DNA from 4 places in the Pseudoalteromonas sp. NZS37 genome. Region 4 is predicted to be linked to each of the others. Evidence: predicted binding sites of a transcription regulator. Region 4 holds the regulator's gene; each other region holds the start of a gene.
The links. The regulator sigma-54, encoded in region 4, starts transcription at its own class of promoters, with help from an activator protein. The targets are predictions, from matches to a motif close to GTTGGCACGNNNNTNGNNT.
Positions count from the first base shown of each region.

Region 1: fliE (flagellar hook-basal body complex protein FliE) is a predicted target of sigma-54. The motif match lies at 1,200-1,218, and genes of this name have one in related genera.
Region 2: I6F47_RS11810 (EF-hand domain-containing protein) is a predicted target of sigma-54. The motif match lies at 2,291-2,309, and genes of this name have one in related genera.
Region 3: I6F47_RS13020 (CsbD family protein) is a predicted target of sigma-54. The motif match lies at 2,125-2,143, and genes of this name have one in related genera.

Region 1 covers NZ_JADYXL010000001.1:113,365-118,086, reverse strand. Annotated here, with positions in the region: gene I6F47_RS00580 (sigma-54-dependent transcriptional regulator) at 1-1,101, shown strand, start outside; gene fliE (flagellar hook-basal body complex protein FliE) at 1,258-1,590, shown strand; gene fliF (flagellar basal-body MS-ring/collar protein FliF) at 1,611-3,326, shown strand; gene fliG (flagellar motor switch protein FliG) at 3,319-4,359, shown strand; gene fliH (flagellar assembly protein FliH) at 4,363-4,722, shown strand, end outside.
Region 2 covers NZ_JADYXL010000005.1:270,858-275,579, reverse strand. Annotated here, with positions in the region: gene I6F47_RS11825 (YciK family oxidoreductase) at 1-35, shown strand, start outside; gene rluB (23S rRNA pseudouridine(2605) synthase RluB) at 117-989, opposite strand; gene scpB (SMC-Scp complex subunit ScpB) at 986-1,576, opposite strand; gene I6F47_RS11810 (EF-hand domain-containing protein) at 1,728-2,249, opposite strand; gene I6F47_RS11805 (hypothetical protein) at 2,476-2,907, opposite strand; gene xthA (exodeoxyribonuclease III) at 3,148-3,954, shown strand; gene I6F47_RS11795 (energy-coupling factor ABC transporter permease) at 3,960-4,607, shown strand; gene I6F47_RS11790 (putative RNA methyltransferase) at 4,604-4,722, shown strand, end outside.
Region 3 covers NZ_JADYXL010000006.1:118,098-122,819, reverse strand. Annotated here, with positions in the region: gene hrpB (ATP-dependent helicase HrpB) at 1-1,413, opposite strand, end outside; gene I6F47_RS13025 (group II truncated hemoglobin) at 1,497-1,910, opposite strand; gene I6F47_RS13020 (CsbD family protein) at 2,191-2,388, shown strand; gene I6F47_RS13015 (xanthine dehydrogenase family protein molybdopterin-binding subunit) at 2,457-4,718, opposite strand; gene I6F47_RS13010 ((2Fe-2S)-binding protein) at 4,715-4,722, opposite strand, start outside.
Region 4 covers NZ_JADYXL010000001.1:490,387-495,108, reverse strand. Annotated here, with positions in the region: gene rapZ (RNase adapter RapZ) at 1-362, opposite strand, end outside; gene ptsN (PTS IIA-like nitrogen regulatory protein PtsN) at 381-833, opposite strand; gene hpf (ribosome hibernation promoting factor) at 838-1,125, opposite strand; gene I6F47_RS02235 (RNA polymerase factor sigma-54) at 1,151-2,650, opposite strand; gene lptB (LPS export ABC transporter ATP-binding protein) at 2,720-3,445, opposite strand; gene lptA (lipopolysaccharide transport periplasmic protein LptA) at 3,442-3,987, opposite strand; gene lptC (LPS export ABC transporter periplasmic protein LptC) at 3,977-4,531, opposite strand; gene kdsC (3-deoxy-manno-octulosonate-8-phosphatase KdsC) at 4,528-4,722, opposite strand, start outside.

The DNA of each region.
Region 1 (4,722 bases), 380 kb from region 4:
AAAGAAACCGACGGACCTATTGTTGCCGACCCAACTAGTATTCAATTATTAGAGCTTGCGAGTAAAGTAGCACGCTCTGATGCAAGTGTAATGGTACTTGGCCCAAGTGGTTCGGGTAAGGAAGTACTTGCGCGTTATATTCATGATAAGTCGAGCCGATGTAATGAGCCATTTGTGGCAATTAACTGTGCGGCCATACCTGAAAATATGCTCGAAGCCACGTTATTTGGTTATGAAAAAGGGGCTTTTACGGGCGCGATTCAAGCATGTCCGGGTAAGTTTGAGCAAGCACAGGGCGGGACTATTTTACTTGATGAAATTACTGAGATGGACTTAGGGTTACAAGCTAAACTTTTACGCGTACTGCAAGAGCGTGAAGTTGAGCGTTTAGGGGGTCGTAAAACAATCCAGCTCGATGTACGTATTTTGGCAACCAGTAATCGTGATTTAAAAGAAGCCGTGTCTGAAAATCAGTTTAGAGAAGATTTATATTACAGGCTTAATGTTTTTCCACTAATGTGGCGACCATTGTGCCAACGCCCAGGCGATATTATTGTATTGGCTAAGCATTTAATTGAGCGCCATATAATTAAAAGCAAAGAGCCTATGGCGTATTTAGATAAAGCTGCCGAGCAAAAGTTACTGGCTCACGCGTGGCCTGGTAATGTGCGCGAGCTTGATAACGTTATACAGCGTGCACTTATACTGCGAAGTGGCGATACAATAAACGAGCATGCTATTTTTATCGAAAACTTAGTATCTAATAATTTTGTTATGGAGCCATCATTGGCACCAGCGCAAACAGTATCGCCAACAGAATTAGCTCACGCAGATAAAGGCGTTGATAAAAGTACGCTAAGCTCGGCATACTACGATGAAAAAGCACCTGTTGAGGCTGAACCTAAGCAGGGCTTGCTAGCGGCAGATACCGGTAGCTATAAAGATGAGCTTAAAGACAAAGAGCATCGCATTATTTTAGAAACCCTTGCACGTTGCCAAGGCAAGCGTAAAGACGTTGCCGAAACGTTGGGCATAAGCCCACGAACTTTACGTTATAAACTAGCGCAAATGCGCGATTTAGGTATTTCACTTCCTGCATAACCTCCTATAAACCCTAAGTTTGCGCTGCGAACTTAGGGTTGTCAAAACTCTGACTAACACAAATTAAAGTTAACCTATTGTATTTTAATGATTAATTATTTGGCATGCTTTGTGCTTTATTACTTGTAAGAGTTCACTGCGTGTCAGAGATAAATTATGAAAATTCAAAACAGTGCTGTATTTCAAGAAATGCAATCAATGGCTTTAGAAGCCGGCCGTAATAATCAAATAAATAAATTGCCGACTCAAGTTCAGCCTACTTCTACTTCCCAGTTTGGCGACATGCTAAGTGATGCACTAAATACAGTGCACGGTTTACAGCAAGATGCAGGTCAAAAAGTAAAAGCGGTTGAAATGGGTGATCGAAGTGTATCGCTTGCTGAGGCGATGATTGCTTCTCAAAAATCGTCAGTTGCTTTTGAGGCTACAGTACAGGTTCGTAATAAACTTGTTGAAGCTTATAAAGAAATCATGAACATGCCTGTTTAATTAGGTAGTGGAGAATTATTGTGGCGCAATCTAACCAATCTACAGACCTAGCACTTGCTGGCGGCGGTATCGACCAAAGTGGTGGTGATGATCAACAAGAACAAAAGTCAGGCTACTTAAGTGCTTTAAATGGTGTTGATGTATTGCGCCAAGTAACATTGGTTATAGCATTGGCTATTTGTTTAGCTATCGCGATTTTCATTATTATTTGGGCTCGTCAGCCAGATATGCGTCCGTTAGGTAAAATGCAAACTGAAGAGCTTATTCAAACGCTCGACTTTTTAGATGCGCAACAAATTGAATATCAACTAGATGGCAACGTTGTATCGGTTGATGAAAGCGAATACCAAAATATTAAATTGTTAATGACCCGCGAAGGATTAGAGCAAGGGCCAGCGTCGGGCTCTGACATAATTATGCAAGATATGGGCTTTGGTGTAAGCCAACGCTTAGAGCGCGAACGCCTAAAACATGGCCGCGAGCAACAACTTGCACGCACCATTGAAGAACTTAACAACATTACTCGCGCTAAAGTATTGTTAGCTATTCCTAAAGAAAACGTATTTGCCCGCAGAGAGAAAAAACCATCAGCTACCGTTGTATTAACACTTAAACGTGGGCGCTCACTTGACCGTGAAGAAGTAGATTCTGTTGTTGATATGATTGCCTCGGCAGTACAGGGTTTAGAGCCTATGCGAGTTACTGTTACCGATCAAAATGGTCGATTACTAAATTCAGGTTCGCAAAGCTCATTAGCAGCACGCTCTCGTAAAGAATACGATTTAGAACGTAAGCGCGAACAAGAGTACCTTGAAAAAATAGACAGTATTTTAATACCGGTTGTTGGGCTTGCAAACTATACAGCTCAAGTTGATTTGAGTATGGACTTTAGCTCGATTGAGGAAACTCAAAAGCGTTATAACCCAGACCTACCAGCGGTTAGAAGCGAAACCACATTTGAAGAAAATAACATTGGCGGCCTAGCTGTTGGTATTCCAGGTGCGCTTACAAATCAGCCACCGTTAAACTCGAACATTCCTGAGGTTGCGGGGCAAGGTGGTGCAGGCACAGCTACATCACCAACACGCAGCCACAAAGAAGCAACGCGTAATTATGAACTCGACACTACAATTTCTCATAAGCGCCAGCAAAGTGGTGTAATACGTAGAATAAGCGTATCAGTTGCTGTTGACTACATTGCTAAAGTGGGAGAAAACGGCGAAACAACCATGACTCCACGTTCGGTAGAGGCATTGTCAAATATTCGTCGCTTACTGCAAGGTGGTGTAGGTTTTGATATGCAACGTGGTGATGCACTTGAAGTCGTAACAGTGCCGTTTGTACGTGAAGAAACAAATTTAGCAATAGAAGTGCCACTGTGGGAACAAGACTGGTTTATGAAAATAGCTCGCCTTGTATTAGGCGCCTTAGTTATCATTGTATTGATAATGGCAGTAGTAAAACCAATGCTTAAACGCTTAATTTACCCAGACGATACACTAGAAGAATACGACGAAGATGCATTAAGTTCAGGCGTAGATATTGGCGACAATACGCTTGATATGCTAAATAAAGACTTTGATTCTGCTTCGGTTGGTTTCTCAAGTGATGGTACACTGCAGTTACCGGATTTACATGGCGACGAAGATTTACTTAAAGCAATTCGTGCCCTTGTAGCTAACGAACCAGAACTATCATCACAAGTAGTCAAAGCGTGGTTAACAGAAGATGACTGATCAAGAACAAAAACAACTCCCGCCAGCCTTTGATGTTGATAAGCTAGATGGGGTAGATAAAGCCGCTATATTACTTTTGAGTTTATCAGAAGAAGATGCCGCGCAAATCCTTAAACACTTAGAACCTAAACAGGTACAAAAAGTGGGTATGGCTATGGCTGGGTTACAGGACTTATCACAAGCTAAGATTAGCGCTGTACACAACTTGTTTATAGAACAAATTCAAAGCTTTAGTACCATTGGTTTTCAGTCAGAAGATTTTATTAAAAAAGCGCTTACTGCAGCACTTGGTGAAGACAAAGCCGCTAGCCTTATTGACCAAATTGTTATGGGCTCAGGCGCTAAAGGTTTGGATTCATTAAAATGGATGGACTCTAAGCAGGTAGCAAACATTATTCGTAATGAGCATCCACAAATTCAAACCATTGTATTATCGTACTTAGAGCCAGAGCAGTCTGCTGAGATTATTGCTCAGTTCCCTGAAAAAGTGCGCTTAGATTTAACCATGCGTATTGCAAACCTTGAAGAAGTTCAGCCAGCAGCACTGCAAGAGCTAAACGAAATCATGGAAAAACAATTTGCCGGCCAAGCAGGTGCACAAGCCGCTAAAATGGGGGGCTTAAAAGCAGCTGCAGATATTATGAACTACCTAGATACCAACGTAGAAGGGCAGTTAATGGACTCTATTCGTGAACATGACGAAGAGATGTCGCAGCAAATTCAAGACTTAATGTTTGTGTTTGAAAACTTAATGGATGTTGAAGACCGCGGTATTCAAGCAATCCTACGAGAAGTACAACAAGACGTATTAATGAAAGCAATTAAGGGCACCGACGATGCGCTTAAAGACAAAATACTGGGCAATATGTCTAAGCGTGCAGCCGAAATGCTTGCTGATGATTTAGAAGCTATGGCACCGGTACGTATAAGCGAAGTAGAAGCGGCGCAAAAAGAGATTTTATCAACAGCGCGTCGTTTATCTGACTCAGGTGAAATTCAGCTGGGCGGCGGCGGTGGCGAGGAGTTCCTGTAAACCATGAGCAAACTCAAAGGACGCACACTTCACGCTGATGAAGCAGATGAATTATTAAAAAACTGGGCTATTCCAGATGTAGCACCAGATGAGAGCAGCTTTGGTAATCGCTCTACGGCTTACGGCACACCGCTTAGTGAGCTGTACAAAAAAGAATTAGCCGAAGAAATGCCTATTGATGAGCCACAAGAACCAGAACTCCCTGCGCTTACCATGGTTGAGCTTGAACGCATTAGACAAGATGCGTACGAAGAAGGCCTTAAACAAGGTCATGAGCAAGGCTACATAGACGGCTTTGAAAAAGGCGTTGGCGAAGGTAAAGAAGCAGGTTACAAAGAAGGGTTAGAGCAAGGTAAAACACAA
Region 2 (4,722 bases), on a different contig from region 4:
ATGGCGAATCGTTAGATGCTCAAGTAAAAAAGTAATTTAGAGTTTAAATAATTTAAACAGCACATTAAAAAAGCCGCAATTAGCGGCTTTTTTGTGTTCAATAAATAATTAATTGATTATTTACGTTTAGTCGGCTTAACACGCTGATTGTGTTTTTTAACTGCTTTACGAATTTGGTTGATTTTGGCGCGTTTATCTTTGCGTTTTTCAGGCATAACAGAAAGCTTAGTTTGTGTTTCGCGGCCTAATTTAACGGTTTTACGCAAGTAGTTTACTGTTTCTAAATCATACTCCATCCAACCACCTTGTGGCACGCGCTTATCAAGCTCTAATTTACCGTAACGAATACGAATAAGACGAGATACTTCCGCATCTTGAGACTGCCATAAACGACGAACTTCACGGTTACGCCCTTCATTTAACGTTACGTTAAACCAACGGTTAACGCCTTCGCCACCCATAGGGGTTACAGTCGTGAATTTGGCTGGACCATCTTCAAGTTCAACACCACGTAGTAAGTTTTTAACCGTCTCGTTGGTTACTTCACCAAATACACGTGCAGAGTATTCACGCTCTACTTCATAGCTTGGGTGCATTAAACGGTTTGCCAGTTCACCATCGTTTGTAAAAAGCATTAAACCCGATGTATTAACGTCTAATCGACCAACCGCAATCCAGCGATCGCCATCAATACGAGGAAGTCGGTCAAATACAGTACGACGCCCTTCAGGATCTTTACGTGTGCTTAACTCACCTTCTGGTTTGTTATACATAATCACACGACAGATTCGGTCTGCTTTTTCTTCGATTTTTACACTGTGTCCGTCAACACGAATCAAATCGGTTTCTTCAACACGGTCACCTAACTTTGCCACTTTACCGTTTACACTAACGCGGTTTGCGTCAATGTATTTTTCCATTTCACGGCGTGAGCCTACGCCTGCACGGGCTAAGACTTTTTGTAACTTTTCACCTTGTATAATACTCATTCGGATGGTTCTCTCACAGAAGGATCGCTCAATAACTGGTTAATTTTACTTTCCTGCTCTGTTGGCAACGCAGGTAAATTTTCAAGTCCAGTTAACGAAAAATAATCTAAAAATTGCTTAGTAGTTGCATATAAAGCCGGCTTTCCCGGAACCTCTTTATGCCCTACCACTTTAACCCACTCTCTTTCGAGTAAGGTTTTAATAATATTCGAACCCGTAGTAACACCTCTTACTTGCTCAATTTCGCCGCGTGTAATGGGCTGCCTGTATGCAATAAGTGATAATGTTTCCAGTAAAGCACGCGAGTATTTTGGTGCGCGTTCTTGCCACAAGTTATTTAACCAAGGGCTTAAACTACTGCATGCCTGAAACCGATACCCACTACCCACTTCAACTAAGCGAATACCACGAGTTTGAAAATGTTCTTGTATTGTATCTATTGCGTCATTTATTCGCGTCATAGAAATAGCTAAATCTATTAATACGATGTCTTTAAGGTGGCGTTTACTAACAGGCTTATCTGCAACAAAAATAGCTGCTTCAATGATCTCAACTAGTTGTTCATCACTAATTCGCCGACCCGCCATACACACTCTTAACAAATAAAAATACACAGCCATCTATTATGACAGAACAACACCAAACTAGGAAAATATATCTATCAAATAACTAAATTTAAAACACAAAAAAGCCAGTGACTAGCACTGGCTTTAATCTTACTTATTAAAATGGTAACTATTAGTTACTTTTAAAAGCTTCTAATGCATCATCTTCAGCTACTGCGTTACCGTATTTTTTAATGTAACCCATAAACTCGCTTTTACTGATGCGCTTATCTTGGTTTTTATCCATGTAACCAAAATGATTTGAAATATCATCATCGTTACCTTCAACTACCGAGATATAGCCATTGCTGTCGTTATCTAGACTTGCAAAGCTGCTTTCAATTTTATCGAATTTAGCAATTTCAGCTTTAAATGCCGACTCACTTACTTCAGAATCAGTGGCTACTTTGCCATTATTAAGCTTCATATAAGTGTTAAATTCTTTGCGGCTAATTTCGTTATCCATATTGGTATCAATATTTGAAAAATGGCCCCAAATGCTATCGTCATCAGCTTCAACTTTTGAGATGTAGCCATCGCTATCATTATCTAAACTTGCAAAGTCACTGTCTATTCTTTCAAGACCTTGATTAGATGAACAAGCCGCTAGGCTTAATGATGCTAAAATAGTGGCTGCTAATGTTAACTTTTTCATAAGACGTATCCTTCGTAATTAATTAAATGTCACTTTAACTAATACAAATCCAATGCCAATAATAGTTAACTTATAATAATCAATAACTTAACCTCGACCGGTATATTTATTAAACAGTTTCAATAAGTTAAGCTTGCAAGCTTTGCAAACAACCTTGTAATTTTTGCAAAAAAATACCCGGTAGAAACCAGGCATTTCAAATTTACTTATATAGTTAAGCTAATAATTAGATTGCTGCGTTTTGGTAGCGCTTAACAAACTCAGTAACGTTTTGACCATTACATTTTAATGAGTTTAGGTTACCAATTTTTTGACGAACAGGTGCTAAACCTTGTTTTAAAGCCGTCATACATAATTGAGTTTCTTGTTGAGCGTCTTTTGCAAATACTTCTACTTTCTCAACTGATGCGTTGCTTAATGTCGTTTTTTTAGCAATATCACGAATATCTTCACCATTACATAAAATGCTTTTAGAAAAACGAGATAGGTAAACACCGTGCTGGGCAGCTTCTTTACGAGCAACGCTAAAGCCTTCGTTTGCACTTAGTACACATAACTTAGACTCAATTTTGTTATCTTGGCTAAAGTAAGTATTGCTTTGAGCTGACGCAGTTGCAGATGCTAGTAAAGCAGTGGCTAAAAGTAGTTGAGTTTTCATGAGAGTTCCTATTTGAACGAGCTAAACAAGTGAATTTCGCGCATTATATATTCAATAAAGTTAAGTTCAATTGAATTTTTTATTTATTTAAATAATTAATATTGTATTCACAATGTTTAAACTTTACCCATCATTTGATCAACATTTGCGCAGCTATTATCTCAATTCAGTCATGTTATGTACGCGTATTTACTGATACAATTTAATCTATTAAATAGAACCAATTTTAAGGTAAATTTTATGAAAGTGATTTCTTTCAATATCAATGGTCTGCGTGCTCGTCTTCACCAATTACAAGCAATTATCGACAAACATCAACCAGACGTTATTGGCTTGCAAGAGATTAAAGTTCACGACGAAGCATTCCCATTAGAAGATGTACAAAAAATGGGATATCACGTCTACTTTCATGGTCAAAAAGCGCATTATGGCGTAGCTATGTTATGCAAAAAAGAGCCTAAATCGGTCTTAAAAGGTTTTGACACCGATACAGATGAATCGCAAAAACGCATGATAAGCGTCACTGTTGAACAAGAAAACGGTCGCGACCTTACTGTCATGAATGGCTATTTCCCACAAGGTGATAATATTAATCACGAAACTAAATTCCCTTATAAACGTCAATTTTATAAAGATTTAATGATACACCTTGAAACCAATCACACACCCGATCAAGACGTCATCGTTATGGGTGATATCAACATATCACCTACCGATTTAGATATTGGTATTGGCGAAGTAAATGCTAAACGTTGGTTAAAAACGGGTAAATGTTCTTTCCAACCGGTAGAGCGTGAATGGCTTGCAACATTACTCAATTGGGGTTTTAAAGACACCTTTAGAGAGCAAAACCCCGAAACAGACGATCAATACTCATGGTTTGACTATCGCTCTAAAGGGTTTGTAGATAATCGAGGACTTCGTATAGATGTAGTGCTTGCAACCAATGAGCTTGCAGCACGCTGCATAGATACAGGTATTGATTACGAACTTCGCGGTATTGAAAAACCGTCAGATCATGCCCCTATATGGTCAACATTTAAGTAATTATTATGCTCAGCCTAACAATGCAGGGGCTACTTTGGGCTCTTGTAATTATTATTGTTCTATTAAGCTTTGATAAAAAAACATATAAAACATTGCTTAATACGCCAGTCCGTCAAACTGGCGTACTTGCGTGTGCGTTAGTGTTTGCAGTGCTTTGGCGAATAAAGGCTGGCATTTTAACTGGCCTTGATTTACACATCCTAGGTGTTACGGCTGCTACATTAATTTTAGGCTGGCGGTTGACTATTTTAAGTAGCCTACTTGCCACAGCCCTACTCGCTGCCTTTGGTCAAATTGAACTTGAGCTGTTACCAGTACAACTGCTTATTGGTGCGTTTATTCCTATTTTATTGAGCTATCTTGGCTTTATAATTAGTTACCAATATTTACCTCGTCATTTTTTTGTTTATATATTTGTTTGTGCGTTTATAACCGCAGGATTTATAGCCTGTATAAAAATAGGCCTAGGTGCTTTATTTTACTTAGCTATAGGGCAATACAATTGGCAAGAACTTGCAGATAACTACGTTTATTTAAGTGCCATAATTTGGTTTCCTGAAGCAATGCTCAACGGCATGGCTATAACAATTATGATCACCTATCGCCCGCATTGGGTAAAAACTTTTTACGATAAGGACTACCTAGGCTCATGAGTCTTGAATATCAATGCCCGCTTTGTAACCTAGCACTTTTGAAAACTGATTCAACACTTCGTTGTGCTAACAACCACAGCTTTGATTTTGCTAAAGAAGGCTATGTTAATTTATT
Region 3 (4,722 bases), on a different contig from region 4:
CTGTTGTTTAAATACCGGATGCGGACGTTGCTGTTGGCTATGCAGCGCTAAACTCAACTCGTTTGCACTGTTTACTCGGCTCTCAAGTAATGCCACTAAATAAATAGCGAGCCTAAAAATACCAGGGAGTTGGTCATCAAGTATTTGTGCTTTTAATAGCATATGTGCCAAGCGAATATCAGCACCAAAACCTAACATTTTACTGCCAAGCGGTGTGAGCTTACCTTTGCTATCAATGGCTTCTAGCATGTTAAGCAAGTTACTTGCTTGCTCGCATTGTTGCTCAGTGGGCTTATCGAGCAAGGTTAGCTCATCAGTACTGGCTCCCCACTGCTTTGCCTCAAGCATAAGTTGGCTTATGTCTGATGTGAGTATTTCGGGATTGTCGTGGCTATTACGTCGCTCAAAGGTTTGCTTTGAGCCAATTCGATAAACAATGCCCGGCTCTATTCGCCCTGCACGTCCTGCACGTTGCACAGCAGAGGAGCGCGATATACTTTGTGTTGTGAGCTCTGTAACCCCTGTTTTTAAATTAAAGGTAGCTGCACGGCGCTTGCCGCTGTCAATTACAATGCGTATGCCTTCAATAGTTAAACTGGTTTCGGCTACATTGGTGGTAAGCACTACTTTGCGCATACCGTTTGGTGCAGAAGCAATAGCGGCTTGCTGATTAGCTTTATCTTGCTCGCCAAATAGCGTTGCGACTTGGCAGTTACTAGGTAAATCGGTGAGTGCTTGTTGCACGCGTAGTATTTCAAATTGCCCAGGTAAAAATACCAACGCACTGCCTGTTTGCTCATTAAGTGCTTGTTTTATTATGGTAGGAATTGCATCAAGCCAACGGCTTTCATCTTTTATGGGTATGTATACTTCGTCTATTGGGTAGCTGCGACCGCTTGATTGAATTACAGGGCAATCAAAAAACGCAGTGTAACGCTCGGTATCAAGCGTTGCCGACATAAGCATAATGGTTAAATCTTCACGCAGCGCACTTTGGGTCTCGAGCGCAAAGGCAAGTGAGGTATCGGCTGCAATTGAACGCTCATGAAATTCATCAAATATCAGTAAATCAATATCGCTTAATTCGGGGTCGTTTTGCAACATGCGCGTTAGCATGCCTTCGGTAACTATTTCAAGACGCGTATTAGCGCTTACTTTACTCTCGCCCCTAATCCGCAAGCCCACACTTTGCCCAACACTCTCGTTTTGGCACTTTGCTAGGTAGCTGGCTATATTACGAGCAGCTAAACGGCGAGGCTCTAGCATTACAATACGTTTAAAATACCCATCGCGCATTAGTTGCAGCGGCAACCACGTAGATTTACCCGCACCAGGCGGCGCTTGTAATAACGTAATAGGATTACTTTGTAATGTAGTAACGAGTTGTTGATATATGTCTTGAACCGGCAGCACAGCTATTTACCCTAAATTGCTTTGCAGGCATTGTAACAAAAAACCAAAGCCTAGCTGCGGTTGATATTTATTAATAATTGCTATTAACTACCAGATACTATTCTAATTCGATCTGCAGGCACTCGTAATTGCTGCATTAAGTAAATTTTAAATGGTGCTTCGTAAGGTTGCTCATCAACCGCTTTTTGCATGCACAAAAGCCATGCATCACTTTGCTCAATTCCTACATGTAAATGTTTGTGCGCTTGAGGAATGTTAATACTGCCAAAATGTTCAGCGTATAATTTAGGACCACCTAACCAGCCCGACAAAAAGTAAGCGAGCTTTTTACGTGATGCTGATAAATCTTTTGAATGCATACTCCTTATATTTTCAGCCTCTTTTAAAGCGTCCATATTATCGTAAAACGCATTCACCAATTGTGTAATACCTGCTAACTCACCTGCCATTTTGTATGAGCAGTCATCCACTCCGTATTCACACGTTTTTGTATTCATAACTCACTCAGGTTAACTACTTTGTTTAATACCTGCATATTAGCTTAAAACAAAAATTTAAGAATGAGTTACATCAAAGCGGCGTAACTTATGTCAGCAATAATTACAGGCTGCTATGTATATTTTTTAATAAAAAGCTCAATATTAAAAACAAAATCGCTCAACATAAAAATATAACCAACTGATAATAAAAACAATAAAACCATTATTATTCATTGGTACAAGGCTTGCTACTTTATAACTGACAGTTAATTCACTAACCTAAAGTAAGGATAAACTTATGAACAGCGATCGTATCGAAGGTAATTGGAAAGAACTTAAAGGTAAGGCTCAACAAAAATGGGGCGATCTTACCAACGACGATTTAGATAAAATTGAAGGTAGCCGTACAGAGCTAGTTGGTAAAATCCAGCAGCAATACGGTAAATCTAAAGAAGAAGCAGAGCGTGAAGTTGATGAGTTTGAAAAAGGTCGTTAAACCGCGTTAACCGCTTTTAAAAAAACCGCCATTTGGCGGTTTTTTTGTTTAAGCTGTAGGTTATTTAGCTACGCTTTTAATTGGTTACCAATCGGTAACTGCCTAATACGCTTTCCGCACGCTGCAAAAATAGCATTACATAATGCTGGCGCATAAACCGGTGTAGATGGCTCGCCTACCCCTGCTGGTGGTGCATCGCTTTGTACAATTTCAACTTCAATCTCAAGAGGTGCGTCGCTCATACGCGGTACGCGATAATCATGAAAATTACTTTGCTGTACGCGCCCTTTATCAAAGGTAATACCATCGCTGATTGCAGTTGTAATACCGTAAATAGAGCCACCTTGGGTTTGGTTTTTAACAGTGTCGGTGTTTACAACAGTACCCGCATCAATGGCAACCCACGACTTAATTACTTTTAAATCGCCAGCATCCGACACTTCTACTTCAACTACCGTAGCTACGTAAGTTAAAAAGCTTCTGTGTGCTGCTATTCCTAAACCTCGACCTTTAGGAAGCTCTCGCCCCCATTTACTCATGTCAGCTACTTTTTCAATAACATGGCGCAGTCTGCCAATATCTAAAGGATAAACCGCTTTATCGCCACCGTAATTATCGTATGTGGCATTTTGCTCAGTTACATCAACAATGCGACTCGGACCTATAGTGTCTAGTAAATAGTCTTTTTGGTCGCGACCGGCTTTGTGCGCTGCTTCGCCAATAAATGACTGAATAGCAAAGGCATGAAAAATATTTGATACAGAACGCATCCAACCAATTCGTGCTTTGGCTTGCGCATCACCGTTTTCTAACTTCATATTAGGTGTGTTAATAGGGTTATCGGTAAATCCTAAGCGCAGTTCAAAGCTTCCTGGCGTAGTCGCCCCTTCTGAAAAGGTAGAGGTAATTGGTGAAAACGCGGTGCGGTGTAAATAAGATTCTATAGCGCCATTTTTATCTAGCGATGCTTCAATGTGCTGAGCCGAAACTGCATGGTAAAAACCATGTTGTATGTCGTCTTCACGCGTCCATTGCACACGAATAGGTTTGCCTACTTTCATTGAAAGGTAAGCTGCTTCTGCTGAAAAGTCAGGTTTTGACTTACGCCCAAAACCGCCTCCTAACATGGTAACGTGAACATTAATTTTGCTCTCATCCATGCCAAGCATTGCCGCCACTGTTTTCATATCGGCTTGTGGATTTTGCGTAGCAGCCCATATATCAACACTATCTTTGTGGTACATAGCTGTTGCACAAGGCGGCTCCATTGGTGCTTGAGCAAGGTGCGGTGCGTAATAATCAGCTACCAATTTATTGCTCGATTTAGCCAACACGCCCATGGCATCGCCTTTATCACGTATGTTTGCCTGTGGAGTTTGTACTGTTTTTAGTAATGACTTTTTAAATTCTTCTGAATTGTAATCGCCATTTTTGCCATCATCCCACACGACTTTTAATGCTTTACGCCCTTGCCATGCAGCCCATGTGTTTTTAGCTATAATCGCAATGCCGCCTTTTGGCTGAAACTGCGGTGCGCCTTTTGGTGCAGGTATTTCAATAACATCTATAACGCCGTTTATCGCTTTTGTAGCACTGGCATCAAATGACTTAACAACACCGCCTACTACCGGCGGGCGTTCAATTATAGCCACCAGCGCTTGTGGTTCGCGTACATCGGCTGCAAATATAGCTTTACCTGTTACTAAATCGGCTAAATCTATGTGCGCCATGCCGGTATTAATGTAACGCCATTCTTTGCGTGTTTTAAGTATTAGTTTGTCAGCTTCTGGTGGCGTTATTGTAAGCGCTAAGTCGATTAAATCTTTATAAGTAAGCGATTTACCTGAGCTGTGTGTAACAACGTGTTGATTAGCAGTACAGGTTTGTGGATCAACGTTCCAATACTTAGCGGCAGCATGCTGCATCATGTAACGTACACTTGCGCCCATTTCACGCAGGCGCTGCATGTTGTAGCGAATACTGCGCGAGCCATCGGTATTTTGATCGCCGTATTTAGGGTCGCCCTTACCCTGAATAACAATAACCTTATCCCATGCGGCTTCCATTTCATCGGCAACTATTTGTGCAATCGCGGTGCGAATTTGCTGACCCATTTCAGAGCGATGGCAGGTTATTTCAACCATGCCGTCAGGTCGCAGTGCAATAAATAAGTTTGCGCGCTTTGCCAGCTCAGATGGCTGTTCTAACACACCAGCAATCGCTCTTGGCGCACTGCCTACAAAATAAGTACCGAGTACCAACGCACCTATTGCACTGGTTTTTAAAAACTTACGGCGGTTTAAATCAAAATATTTATTATCTTGGCTCATACTT
Region 4 (4,722 bases):
TCTTTTTCTTTTTTGATGGCTAAATCAAGAGGCAACGAGTCAATTGATAGTGGGTGTAATCTACGAGTTTCAGAAAAACGTTTGATCAATGTTTGATCGTCGCTATCTAAATAAAATAACGTAGGGTTTGCAAAACCTGGCAAGTATTCAAGAATATCGTTAAATTCATCTTGTTGTTTAGGGATGTTCCGCACATCAATGCTAACCGCAATTTTATCATAGCTATCAGACACACTGCGAACTAATGAAGGAAGCAAGTTAACTGGAATATTATCTACGCAATAATAACCTAAATCTTCTACAACGCGTAAAGCAACCGACTTTCCAGAACCAGAACGGCCGCTTATGATAATTAACTCCATTTAACACCCTTTATAAAACTATGATTGATTGACAATAACTTGGTAAAGCTCAGTATCTGATTTTGCACTGCGTAACTGTTTACAAAAATCTTTGTTGTTTAGTTTATCAGCAATGGTTGCTAGAGTCTTTAAGTGCTGCTGGTTATCGCCATCTGGTACGATGAGTGCGACGAAAATATCAACAGGGCGATTATCGATTGCATCAAAATTTATTGGAGTTTCGCTAACGAGTACTAAAGCCAAAGGCTCTTCTGCACCGCTCATTCTTCCATGAGGAATGGCAATGCCACGCCCTATACCTGTACTACCGAGTTTCTCTCTGCTCATTAAAGCATTAAGAATATCTTGTTGCGGTAAATACGGAAGTTTGTCGTGAGCAAGTTCGCTAATGAACTCTAAAATTCTTTTTTTGCTATTAAAAAGGACCGCAGCTTTGCTGCAGTCCTGGCATATAAGTGAGCTTAATTTCATCATATTAGTGTCGAGCAAGCTTCTCTTTGTGTTTAATTACTTGTCGATCGAGCTTGTCGATCAACGAGTCAATGGCGGCATACATATCTTGATGTTCTGTAGAGGCAAATAACTCAGCACCGCTTACGTGTATGGTGGCTTCTGCTTTTTGATTTAATTTTTCTACATCGAGAATGACATGAACATTATTAATATGATCAGAGTGTCTTTCTAGCTTCGCAAATTTGGTATTAATATAGTCTCTTAGTGAATCGGTTAATTCTACGTGACGACCAGTTAAGTTTAGTTGCATAAGCATTACCCTCTTTTTTTGCGTCTTAAATCAAACTTTTACGTTGATTTGACGGTGGAATAGCCAGAGATTCGCGGTATTTTGCGATTGTACGTCTCGCTACTTTAATTCCTTGCTCAGCCAATATATCCGCTATTTTGCTATCACTCAATGGTTTTGCTGAGTTTTCTGCTGCGATTAATTTTCGGATAAGCGCACGGATTGCTGTAGATGAACATTCACCACCGTTTTCGGTGCTTACATGGCTTGAGAAAAAATATTTAAGCTCAAATATACCACGGGGTGTGTGCATATACTTTTGGGTTGTTACGCGCGAAATTGTTGATTCGTGCATTTCTACCATTTCAGCAACATCATTTAAAACCATTGGTTTCATGGCTTCAGGACCGTGTTCAAAAAAGCCTTGTTGTTGCTTAACAATACAATTTGTTACTTTTAATAGCGTGTCGTTTCTACTTTCTAAGCTTTTAATAAACCATTTAGCTTCTTGTAAATGCGAGCGAATAAACTGGCTGTCACCACTGGATTTTACAGTGCGAGACATTGCCGCGTATTGGCTATTAACACGAATTTTAGGCATGCTATCTGGGTTTAACTCAACAACCCAGCGGCCTTTAATTTTTTTAACTGACACATCAGGAATAACATACTCAGATTCTTCTCTTACAATAGTATCTGCAGGTTTAGGGCTAAGAGTATGTATTAATGTCATTACTTCTTTAAGCTCTTCTTCTTTGAGCTTAGTTTTCTTCATTAATGTACGATAGTCACGAGCAGCTAATAAATCAATATGCTCGGTTAAAATCATTTTTGTTTCATTAATGTAAGGTGTTTCTTTATCAAACTGGTTAAGCTGAATACACAAACACTCTTGTAAACTACGTGCAGCAATACCAACAGGATCAAACAGTTGGATGCGTTTTAATACAGCTTCAATTTCATCAAGTTCGACTTCGTTATCATCTTCGTTTTCTTGATTAAAGCTTTCTAAAATCTCTTCGCAGCTTAGTGTTAAAATACCTGAATCATCGACGGCTTCTACAATAGCAATAGCAATAGCTTCGTCTGTAGGGCTAAATGGCGTTAGTTGTAACTGCCACATTAAATACTCATGGAGCGTTTCAGTAGAGGCACCTTGGTATATTGATTCGTCTTCAGGCATCGGACCCGATGATGCTGCTGGGGCGGCACTCATGTACTCATCCCAACTAACATCCATAGCCATGTCGTCACTTAGCGTGTCTTTTGCAAGTGCTTCACCACTATCTTGTTCGTATTCGCTTGGAGCATCATCGGCAGATGCGCTAACAGTTATGTCATCTGTATCTGCTTTTTGCTCGTTTTTACCTGCAGCGTCTTCTGAATAGTCTGCTTCTTCAACCTCTAATAGCGGGTTGCTGTCGAGAGCTTCTTGTATTTCTTGCTGGAGATCCAATGTACTGAGTTGCAACAAACGAATAGCTTGTTGCAGCTGTGGAGTCATTGTAAGTTGCTGGCCCATGCGCAGCTGTAGTGATTGCCTCATGTATCTCTAACAATCCTTTTATGTTGTTATAATTAATACTAGCAGATGCTTAAAGACATGGCGTAAATGTTACAGCCTAAATTGCTCGCCTAAGTAAACATCGCGTACTGTTTTATCATTTAATACGTGTTCTGGAGTACCTGATGCAATCAGCTCCCCATGAGAAACAATGTAGGCTTTTTCACAAACATCAAGGGTTTCTCTTACGTTATGATCGGTAATTAATACACCAATCCCACGATTTTTAAGATGTTCTATTATTTTCTTTATATCTAATACCGAAATAGGGTCAACACCTGCAAATGGTTCATCCAGTAATATAAATTTAGGATCTGCTGCCAGCGCACGTGCTATTTCAACACGACGACGTTCGCCTCCTGACAATGCCATACCTTGGCTATCACGAATGTGTTGTATGCTAAATTCATCTAATAATTTATCGAGAGTGTCTTCTCTAGCTTGTTTATTTAACTCTTTGCGCGTTTCTAAAATGGCCATTAAGTTTTGATAAACAGTCAGCTTTCTGAATATTGAAGACTCTTGCGGTAAGTAGCCAATGCCTAATCTAGCACGACTATGCATAGGTAAAAGAGTAATATCGTTATCGTCTATCGATATTTTACCTTTGTCGCTAGGTACAAGTCCTACTATCATATAAAACGTGGTGGTTTTACCTGCGCCGTTAGGGCCAAGTAAGCCAACAATACTGCCAGCTTTGACTTCAAGGCCGACGTTTTTTACAACTTCACGGCCTTTATAGCTCTTTGCTAATAGCTCTGCTTTTAATGTACTCATGGTTGACCTTTGTCGCTTTTTTTACTTTTTTTAGTCTCGATTGGCACTAAAATTGTGTGAACGCGGTCAGTTGAGTTTTCATCTTTTTCGGCACTGATTAGCTGCTGCTCTATATCGTAGGTAATGCTTTTAGCATTTATTTTTTGTCCCGCTTGCGATACTTGTGCATTACCAACAAGCGTTAAAAAACGCTTAGATACATCATAACGTACTTCGTCAGCACTGGCGCTCATAGTCGTGCCATCTGATTGCTTTTCTTCAAAGTGCGCAGGGCTACCTGTAGCAATTAATAATTGTTTATTATCGCCAAGTTCATCGCGTTTATGTACTTCTAAGCGGTCGGCTGTGATACGGCGATTACCGTGAATAATCTCAACGTTTTTCTCAAAAATCCCGACATTAGCTTTTAATTGACCTTCTTGCTTATCGGCGCTTATTGAAATTTGATTTGCAGTCGGTTGCGTGTTTTGTTCTGCAGCACTACTATTAAACGCTAGTATAAGTGTAGGAATAATAAGTGATTTTAATATTTTATTGGTCATAATATATGGTTCGCGTATGGTTAATTAGTTTTATCACTTCGGTTTTTAAGTCGGCTTCTAGGCCTTTACCAGTGATTTTTAAATTGGGTCCAGTGATGATAACGGGTTGCTCCGAACGCATTGTTAATAGCTTTATATCTACCTGAATATTATCAGCATTGATTTTGTCTATCATGGCGTTATCGGTTAAGTTTTTGGCAACCACATTGCCTTCTAAAATTAATTGTTTGTCTTCGTATAATGTTGCTTCGTCTGCATTTATTTGCCACGTTTGCTTTTCGTTATATAAAGTAAAAATAGGTTTTTCAAAAAACGTAAAACCTAATTGTTGATATAGCTCCATTTTAGCCGCAGTGACTTTGTGGCTAATTTTACCTTGTTCGTCATAGGCTGTTTGTTTGAGTTCTATGGCTATGTAATCAGGCTTGGCAATAACTTCAGGCTCAGTCTGAGGTACAATATTTGTTTGTGTAAAATAAGGGTACCAAAGCCAAACCATACAGCTAATGAATAAAACGCTTAATATTATGCGCGCTGCATTCATGAACTAGTGCCTTGTGTAGTCAATGCTTTACCATTTTCAAGCATAAGTAAGTCGGTGAGCTCTCTTACTGCACCAAAGCCGCCAGGCATTTGCGTTACATAGTGTGATAAACGTTTAATAAGTGGATGGGCATCATTTACTGCAACAGCAAAGCCGACTAATTCCATAACGGGCATGTCAGGACCATCATC